Thermochromatium tepidum ATCC 43061: one gene and its partners. The protein of the gene in region 2 interacts with the protein of the main gene of each other region in a pairwise test. Links are inferred from orthologs where the notes say so. Each region holds a gene or a part of one and is shown on either strand. Other genes may lie near its edges. The genes, in order: uvrD, lpdA and odhB.

Evidence for each region.
Region 1: the proteins of lpdA (region 2) and uvrD interact in binary tests that used the Escherichia coli proteins (3 or more experiments, as listed by UniProt). The link is inferred for Thermochromatium tepidum ATCC 43061 from one-to-one orthologs.
Region 3: the proteins of lpdA (region 2) and odhB interact in binary tests that used the Escherichia coli proteins (3 or more experiments, as listed by UniProt). The link is inferred for Thermochromatium tepidum ATCC 43061 from one-to-one orthologs.

Annotation. Positions count from the first base shown.
Region 1 is NZ_CP039268.1:2,602,835-2,605,881, reverse strand. The notes cover bases 4-2,895. They hold uvrD (DNA helicase II), read right to left. Parts: upstream 2,531-2,895; coding sequence 476-2,530; downstream 4-475. Other genes in these bases: E6P07_RS12080 (30S ribosomal protein S1), read right to left, coding at 4-441. In the rest of the region: more of E6P07_RS12080, read right to left, coding at 1-3. UniProt on the Escherichia coli protein: A helicase with DNA-dependent ATPase activity. Unwinds DNA duplexes with 3'-5' polarity. Translocates on single-stranded DNA with 3'-5' polarity. Initiates unwinding more efficiently from a nicked substrate than double-stranded DNA.
Region 2 is NZ_CP039268.1:454,175-457,211, reverse strand. What follows is about bases 156-3,037. They hold lpdA (dihydrolipoyl dehydrogenase), read left to right. Parts: upstream 156-669; coding sequence 670-2,406; downstream 2,407-3,037. Other genes in these bases: ppx (exopolyphosphatase), read right to left, coding at 2,445-3,037; aceF (dihydrolipoyllysine-residue acetyltransferase), read left to right, coding at 156-612. Also shown: more of aceF, read left to right, coding at 1-155. UniProt on the Escherichia coli protein: Lipoamide dehydrogenase is a component of the glycine cleavage system as well as of the alpha-ketoacid dehydrogenase complexes.
Region 3 is NZ_CP039268.1:260,778-263,931, forward strand. Bases 125-3,123 are described here. They hold odhB (2-oxoglutarate dehydrogenase complex dihydrolipoyllysine-residue succinyltransferase), read right to left. Parts: upstream 2,265-3,123; coding sequence 984-2,264; downstream 125-983. Other genes in these bases: E6P07_RS01225 (retropepsin-like aspartic protease family protein), read right to left, coding at 452-991; E6P07_RS01235 (2-oxoglutarate dehydrogenase E1 component), read right to left, coding at 2,261-3,123. Outside these bases: electron transport complex subunit RsxD, read right to left, coding at 1-120; more of E6P07_RS01235, read right to left, coding at 3,124-3,154. UniProt on the Escherichia coli protein: E2 component of the 2-oxoglutarate dehydrogenase (OGDH) complex which catalyzes the second step in the conversion of 2-oxoglutarate to succinyl-CoA and CO(2).

The DNA of each region.
Region 1 (3,047 bases), 2.1 Mb from region 2 along the record:
GATAAAGCGAACGTCGATCTGTGAGGCCGGACAGAAGGCGCGAACACCGGCCATCTGGACCTCGCATCCGCCCTTGACCACGTTCGTCACCTGCCCCTGCACCGGAAGTCCCTGGCGATAGGCGCGTTCGAGCGCGTCGAGACCGTGATACCTGTGCCCGTGCTGGCTGCCGAGCAGCAGCATCCCGCTCTCTTCGTCCTTGCCGGTGACCTGGGTCTCGACGGTGTCGCCGACGGCATATCTGAGCCGTCCGTCGGCGTCACGGATCGCAGCCAGATCGAGCCGACCCTCGCACTTGGCCCCCAGGTCGACGAAGGCGAATTCCTCGCCGATCGCGATCAGGGTGCCTCTGACCTTGTCGCCCAAGGCCGGCTCGCCTTTCTGGGCCTGGGTCTGGTCGAACTCGTTGAGCAGGTCTTCGAAACTAAGGGACTCGGACATGGTGGGTCGAATGCCGTGGTAATGGATAAAGCGGTTATTGTAGGGGGGATCGTGCTCGAGATCGCGCCTGCTTGAGTCTGTAGCCCTCCAGCGTCTGGGCGCCCGTTTGGCTCTTGGTGGGACCTCCGGTGAACGCCGGTCGGGCGCCGCCGCCGCGCACCTCTTCGATCAACGCGGGTGGGATCTCGCGCAGGAAACGGGACGGTGCCGGATAGTTGTCGCGTCCATAGATCCGTCGGGTCTCGGCATAGGTGAGATAAAGCCAGCGCATGGCGCGCGTCAGGCCGACATAGCACAGCCGACGTTCTTCCTCCAGCTTGATCTCATCATCCAGGGACAGACTGTGCGGAAACAGGCCCTCTTCGAGTCCGACGAGAAACACCAGGGGAAACTCCAGACCCTTGGCGCTGTGCAGCGTCATGAGCTGCACACTGTCTTCGAATGGATCGGCTTCGGTCTCGCCGGCCTCTAACGCGGCATGGGCGAGAAAGGCACCGAGCGGGTCGTCTGCATCTTCGGGTAGATCCTGCTCGAACCGGTAGACGGTCTCGACCAATTGCTCCAGGTTTTCGATCCGATCCTGGCCCTTGCCGTCCTTGCTCTTCTTGAAGTGCTCAATCAGTCCGACTTCCTCGATCATGCGTTCGGTGAGCTCGTTGAGCATGTAACGGACGCGCATTTCACGCTGACTTTCGATCAGGTCGAGAAATCCGCGCAGCGCCTTGCTCGCCCTTGGACCCAGTGCACCGCTGGCACTGAGATCGCGCGCTGTCCGCCACAGCGAAACGCCGGCTGCGCGTGCCTGTTCGCGCACCAGATCGACCGTGTGCTCGCCGATACCGCGCGTGGGTAGATTCACCACGCGCTCGAATGCGGCATCGTCGTCTGGATTGGCGATCAGACGCAGATAGGCCAAGGCGTCGCGGATCTCGGCGCGCTCGAAGAAACGCAGTCCGCCATAGACCCGATAGGGGATGCCGGCCTGGATCAGGGCCTCCTCGAACAGCCGGGATTGTGCCGTGGTGCGGTAGAGGATGGCGCATTCATCGTGCCGATGGCCGTCCTGGATGAAGCGGCGGATGCGATCGACGACGAAGCGCGCCTCCTCGACCTCGTTGAAGGCGTTGTAGCAGCGGATCGGCTCGCCGGCGCCGCCCTGGGTCCAGAGGTTCTTGCCCAGCCGCGTGGGGTTGTTAGCGATCAGCGCGTTGGCCGCGGCCAGGATATTTCCTGTCGAACGGTAGTTCTGTTCCAGCCGGATGGTGCGCGTTGTTGGATAGTCCTTCTGGAACGACTGGATGTGCTCGACCCTGGCACCGCGCCAGCCATAGATGGATTGATCATCGTCGCCCACAACGAACAGATGGTTGTCGCGACCTGCAAGCAGACGTAACCAGGCATACTGGATGGCGCTGGTATCCTGGAACTCATCGACCAGGATATGGTTAAAGCGGCGCTGATAGTGACTGAGGATGTCCGCGCGCTCGCGCAACAGTTCTAGTGTGTACAGCAACAGATCGGCAAAATCGAGCGATCCAGCCCGGAGACGTGCGGCTTCGTATTCGCGATAGACCGCGATCATCTTGTCGCGAAAAAAGTCGCCAGTCTCGGACAGATGGTGTGGACGCAGTCCCTCGTCCTTCTGGCGATTGATGAAGCCCTGGATCTGACGCGGCGGCCAGCGGGCCTCATCGATCTGCATCTCCTTGAGCAGACGTTTGATGAGCCTGAGCTGATCCTCGGAGTCGAGGATCTGGAAGTGCTGGTGTAAACCGGCATCCTGCCAATGCGCACGCAGAAAGCGATGGGCCAGACCATGGAAGGTGCCGACCCACATACCACCGACTGGATTGCCGAGCATGGTGTCAAGTCGACCGCGTATCTCGCGTGCGGCCTTGTTGGTGAAGGTGACGGCTAGGATCGACCAGGGTTGCACCTGCTGAACCTGAAGCAACCAAGCGATGCGATGTACGAGCACACGTGTCTTGCCCGATCCGGCACCAGCAAGGATCAGCAGATGACCAGGATCGGCTGAGACGGCCTCACGTTGGGCCGCATTGAGTGAGTCGAGTAGGTTGAGGGTGTCCACGGGTCAATTTTAGGCCTGCGCCTAACATAACTATATAGATAGATATCTTGTTTAGTGATTATAGTGCCTGTGGATAAGTGGATAAATCGATATTTGTTTTTATGATCAATGATTTATGCCTTAAGCTGTCTGTGGATAATTTGTTAGTAGAATGTGCATGAAACCAGCGCCGAACTTTTACCAACAGTTCGGCCACAGGTTATCCACAGGCTTATTCACAATATATTCAATGCCAAGTGACTGATTTAGAAGCATTAAGCGCTTTTCACAGAGACGGTTGTCAACAGCCGCCGAGTCGCTAGGCGGGCTGACACCCCCGGCTCCACTAGGTCCGCCCAGTATTGATTGGACGCTGAGTGGCCGCTCAGGCGGCCTTCTGAACAGCCTAAGACCGGCAGGCTTTAAGGCGAGATGAGGCCCAGTTTTTTGAGACGCCAGTTCAAGCCCTTGCCGACCAGCGTCCTGAGCTATGGCCTTGAACTCGGCCTAGGTCATTGGACAATGGGTTGCCGAGCCA
Region 2 (3,037 bases):
GTCACCCAGTTCGACGAGGCCGATATCACCGAGTTGGAGGCCTTCCGCCAGGCCCAGAAGGACACCTCGGCCAAGGCCGGCGTCAGGCTCACACTCCTGCCCTTCCTGCTCAAGGCTGTGGCGGTTGCATTGGCCCGGATGCCCCTGCTCAAGGCCTCCCTGACCCCGGACGGCGAGGGTCTCGTCTACAAGCACTACACCCATATCGGGGTCGCGGTCGACACCCCAAACGGACTGGTTGTCCCGGTGGTGCGCGATGTCGATCAAAAGGGCCTGCACCAGCTCGCCACCGAACTGGCGGAGCTGAGCGCCAAGGCGCGCGACGGCAAGCTGCTGCCCGGCGAGATGCAGGGGGGCTGCTTCTCGATCTCCAGTCTCGGCGGCATCGGTGGGACCGCCTTTACCCCCATCGTCAACGCGCCTGAGGTCGCCATCCTCGGCATCTCACGCGCCGAGATGAGGCCGGTCTGGAACGGGCGCGAGTTCGTCCCGCGTCTGATGCTGCCGCTGTCGCTGTCCTACGACCATCGCGTGGTCGATGGTGCCGATGGGGCGCGCTTCACCAGCCTGCTGCGCGAGCTGCTCGGCGATATCCGACGCCTGCTGATCTGATAGGATGGCGGGCCTTATCCCATAACGATTGTCAGCGCCCGTGAGAGAAGCCCCACCATGAGCACCATCATCGAGGTCAAGGTTCCGGACATCGGAGAGTTCAAGGAGGTACAGGTCATCGAGATCCTGGTCGCACCCGGTGATCGGGTCGAACCCGAGACGTCACTGATCACGGTCGAGAGCGACAAGGCCAGTATGGAGATCCCCTCGCCCCGGGCCGGGATCGTACAGACCATCCATGTCAAGGTCGATGATCTGATCTCGCAGGGCGACCCGATCCTCAGCCTTGAGGTTGAGGCTGAGTCAGGGTCGGCGGCGATCACCGAGAACAACGCGAGCGCCGCCGATGACGCCGCCACACCCTCAGTCGAGAGCGCCGCCGTCCAGGAGATCCTGACCGAGGTCCTGGTGCTCGGTGCCGGACCCGGCGGCTACACGGCGGCCTTCCGCGCCGCCGACCTGGGCAAGAAGGTCGTCCTGGTCGAGCGTTATCCGAGGCTTGGCGGGGTCTGTCTCAATGTCGGCTGCATCCCCTCGAAGGCGTTGCTGCACACGGCCGCCATCATGGAAGAGGTCAAGACGCTCGGCGTCATGGGCGTGACCTATGGCGCGCCTGAGATCGACCTGGCCAGGATGCGGGCCGGCAAGGACAGGGTGGTCGCCAGGCTCACCAGCGGACTGGCTGCATTGGCCAAGCAGCGCCAGGTCCAGGTCATCCAGGGTACCGGGCGTTTCGAGTCGCCCAACCGGATTGGGGTCGAGACCCCTGAGGGTCGGGTACGGGTCCGTTTCGATCAGGCCATCATCGCCTGCGGCTCCTCGCCGCTGAGGATCCCCGGCTTCCCGCACGAGGACTCGCGGGTCATGGACTCGACCGACGCCCTGGCCCTGACCGATGTCCCGGAGCGGCTGCTGATCATCGGCGGCGGCATCATCGGTCTGGAGATGGCGAGCGTCTACAGCGCCCTCGGGGCTCGGATCGACATCGTCGAGCTCAAGGATCAGCTCATGCCGGGCTGTGACCTGGATCTGGTCAGGGTGCTCGAAAAGGTCGTCAAAAAGCGCTACGAGAACATCTGGCTCAAAACTAGGGTTGCCAGCATGAGCGCCGGTCCCGAGGGCATCAGGGTGGTGTTCGAGGGTCAGCATCCGGGTGAGGAACTCTACGACAAGGTGCTGGTTGCGGTCGGTCGTCTGCCCAACGGCCAGCAGATCAACGCCGAGGCAGCGGGCGTGGCGGTCGATCCGCATGGCTTTATCAAGGTCGATCAGCAGCAGCGCACCAATGTCCCGCACATCTTTGCCATTGGCGATGTGGTCGGCGCTCCGATGCTCGCCCACAAGGCCATGCACGAGGCCAGGGTCGCTGCCGAGGTCATCGCTGGTCTCCCCTCCGCCTTCGATCCCCTGACCATCCCCGCCGTCGCCTATACGGACCCCGAGGTCGCCTGGATGGGCCTGACCGAGACCCAGGCCAGGGCCCAGGGCATCCCCTACGAGAAGGGGGTCTTCCCCTGGGCGGCGAGCGGACGCGCCCTCGGCCTCCACCGCGACGAGGGGTTCACCAAGCTGCTATTCGATCCAGAGACCAAGCGCCTCCTGGGCGCCGGGATCGTCGGACCCAACGCCGGCGAACTGATCGGCGAGGCGGTTTTGGCGCTGGAGATGGGCGCCGACATGGAGGACATCGCACTCAGCATCCACCCGCATCCGACCCTGTGCGAGACCATTGGACTCGCCGCCGAGATGGCGCATGGATCCATCACCGATTTGATGCCGCCGAAGAAGCGCTGAGACGCCTGCAAACAGGGGCAGTGTCGAGCGATCTCCGCTCAACCAAAGCGCAACACCATCCCGGAGGCCGCCAGGCGTTCGGCCTCCTGTTCCAATTCCAACTGGGTCAGCGGATGGCTGACGAGCCAGCCGGTGGGGAAGCTCAGGGTTAGGGTCTCACCCTCGACCTGAATGAGCGGATTCGGCTTGCTGTCGACCGAGCGCCCACGGTGCAGCAGCACTGCCAGACGCAGGATGACACACAGCCGCCGCGCCGCCGACTGCACACCCTGAGGCAGCGCGGCAAACTCTTGAATCGGAAACTTGCGTCGATGTCCGAGTACCAGGGTCGCGAGCAGCGCCTGCTCCTGACGTGTGAATCCAGGCAGATCGGCGTTGCGCACGAGATAGGCCCCATGCTTCTGATACTGGCTGTGGGCGACCATGACGCCGATCTCGTGCAGACGGGCCGCCCAGGCAAGCATCAGCGGATAATCCAGATTGTCGAGCGACCAGGGCTTGACCAACTGATGGTAGAGACTCAGTGCCGTCGCCTCGACCCTGCGTGCATGTTCCTGATCGACGTGGAACTGACGACAGAGTGTGGCAATGGTCCGCTCGCGCACGTCGCCCGGCTGGTGGCGCCCCATCA
Region 3 (3,154 bases), 190 kb from region 2 along the record:
GCCGAAGAACCAGGTCATGACCAGGATGCCGGGGATGAGTGCCAGTAGCACTTCGAACATGATGCGATCGACCCGGTTCACTCGGGGCACATGGGGGGAGGAGATGATGGCGTTTTGCATGAAACAGGATCCGAAGGGTTGCTCCAGTGCACGGCTGGGCAACCTCGTTGAGGCGAAAAATAAGGTTGTAGATCGATCAGGGCCGTCAGCCGGCTTACCGGAACTCAACTAAACGCGTCCGTCTGGTCGAGTCGCGGACTGACAGGGGCGCAATCGCATCCGCCGTCCCATCCAACCAGGACTCTATCCCATCGCTTCCCAGATAGGCTCGGGGACGCGGGTTGGGATCGCCTCGGCGACCGACCTGGATCAAGGATCGACACCAACGTCATGGCCGGACCCAGCAGGGCAACGAGGATCAGACGGTTATAACGGAGTAATGCCGTCATCTTCAAGGTAACTGACCTCGCAGGGTCAGGGTATCGCCGCGCTGGATCAGTTCGAGCGGCTTGAGGAAGCTCATGCCCAGCAACACCTCGTCGTCCGGCATGTTCGGCAGCACGCTCGCGCGTACCCCATGCGCAACCAGGTCGCCGAGTTCGACCCGCGCCAGCCGCGTGGGCCAGGCGCGGGTGATCCCATTGGCGGTGTGGCTGGTCCCCTCCGGACCGAGCCTCAGATCCAGCCGCTGCGCCAGGTCCAACGACAGTGCCACCTCGGTTGCGCCCGTGTCGATCAGAAAGCGCACCGGCTCGCCGTTGATCTTGCCGCTTGCGACATAGTGCCCGGCCCGATTGCGTCGGAGCGTCACCTCGACCACGCCATCGGCCCCCTGGAGACTGAGCGGATGCGGATTGGGGTTGTGGTCCCGCTCCAGCCATTGATGGAAGAACAGCCCAAGCGACGCCAGCCCCGAGACCCAGGCCCCAAACAGCATGGCCCGACCCAGTCGGGCCGGCCAGTCGTCGCGGATAGGCCCCTCGTCAGACACGCAACAGCAACCGCACCGGGTCTTCCACCAGCTCCTTGATCGCGACCAGGAACTGCACCGCCTCGCGCCCATCGATGAGCCTGTGGTCATAGGTGAGTGCCAGATACATCATGGGCGCGACCAGGATCTGACCGTCCTTGACGATCGGACGCTCCTGGATCCGGTGCAGACCCAGGATGGCGCTCTGCGGCGGGTTGAGGATCGGGGTCGAGAGCAGCGAGCCGAACACCCCGCCGTTGGTGATCGAGAAGGTGCCCCCTGTGAGCTCTTCATAGCTGAGGCTGCCGTCCTTGGCCTTGCGGGCGAACTCGGCGATGCCCTGCTCGATCTCGGCCATGCCGAGCCGGTCGGCGTTGCGCAGGATCGGCACCACCAGACCGCGCGGCGAGCTCACGGCGATGCCGATGTCGTAATAGCCGTGATAGAGGATGTCCTCGCCGTCGATCGCGGCATTGAGCACCGGAAAGCGTTGCAGCGCCTCGACCACGGCCTTGACGAAGAACGCCATCAGCCCCAGCCGCACGCCGTGGCGCTGCTCGAAGGTCTCTTTGTAGCGCGCACGCAGGGCGTTGACCGCACTCAGATCGACCTCGTTGAAGGTGGTCAGCAGTGCGGCGTTCTGCTGGGCCTGAAGCAACCGCTCGGCGATGCGCGCACGCAGCCGGGTCATGGGTACGCGCCGTTCGGGGCGAGGGCCTGTTGCGGTCTCGCCCGTGGATTCCGGTGGCTGGGGGTCAGCGCCGGGGGCGCTGCGAGTAGCGGCGAGATCCGGATGACGCTCCGGCACCTGACCTTCGCGCGCGTCCAGATAGGCCAGGACATCGGCCTTCTGGATGCGCCCGTCGCGGCTGGGGATCTGGCTCGGATCCAGGTGGAGCTCCCTGACCAGCTGGCGCGCCGAGGGGGTAAGATGGGGGGAGGCGCCTGTCTGAGGCCCCCCTTCACCCAATCCCTCTTCTGCGAGTGGAGTGGGACTTTTCGTCGGCTGGGAGGCGGCAGGGGGTGTGGGCGTTGCGCCGGGCAGGGCGCTCACCGCCCCCTCGTCGATCAGCGCCAGCACTTCATCGGCCTGTACCCGCGCGCCTTCCTCAGCCAGGATCTCCCTGAGTACGCCGGCACGCGGAGACGGCACCTCTAGGATCACCTTGTCGGTCTCCAGCTCGACCAGAGGCTCGCCCTCCCTGACCACCTCGCCCGGCCCCTTGCTCCAGGTCAGCACCCGTGCATCGGTGACGGATTCGGGCAGGGCAGGCACGCGGACTTCGAGACTCATTGGGGTGAGATCCTTTGATTCATGGCCGGATTGTAATGGCCGCTCAGGGCCTCGCCGATCAGACGCTCCTGCTGCTCGACATGGGCGACGCGATGACCGACGGCCGGCGCGGCGGAGGGCGGTCGTCCGACATAATACAGCCGCTGGCCGTCCTGGATGAGCGGAGAGAGCCGGTGCTTGATCTGGTCCCAAGCGCCCTGGTTCTGGGGCTCCTCCTGACACCAGACGATCTCCTCGACCCTCGAATAGGGGGCGAGTGCGCGCGCCAGCGCCTGCTTGGGGAAGGGATAGAGCTGCTCGATGCGCAGCAGCACGACATTGGTCTGACCACGGGCGCGCCGGGCCTCCAGCAGCTCGTAATAGACCTTGCCGCTACAGAGGATGACGCGCTCGACCCCCGCGGGATCGATGGGGTCGATCTCGTGGATCAGTACCTGATACTGCCCGCAGGTCAGCTCCTCGAGCGCGGACACGGAGAGCCGATGGCGCAGCAGACTCTTGGGCGTCATCACGATCAAAGGTGTGCGATAGGGACGCACTATCTGACGTCGCAGCAGGTGGAACATCTGCGCCGGTGTGGTCGGTACGCAGACCTGGATATTGTGCCCGGCGCAGAGCTGCAAGAAGCGCTCGGGACGCGCCGAGGAGTGCTCGGCGCCCTGGCCCTCTAGCCCGTGCGGCAGCAACAGCACCAGACCGCAGTACAGCCCCCACTTGACCCCAGCCGAGGTGATGAACTGGTCGATGACCACCTGCGCCCCATTGGCGAAGTCGCCGAACTGGGCCTCCCAGAGCGTGAGTGCATGCGGCTCGGCGGTGGCAAAGCCGTATTCATAGCCGAGTACGGCCTCTTCTGACAGGATGGAATCGATGGCGATGAAGGCGCCCTG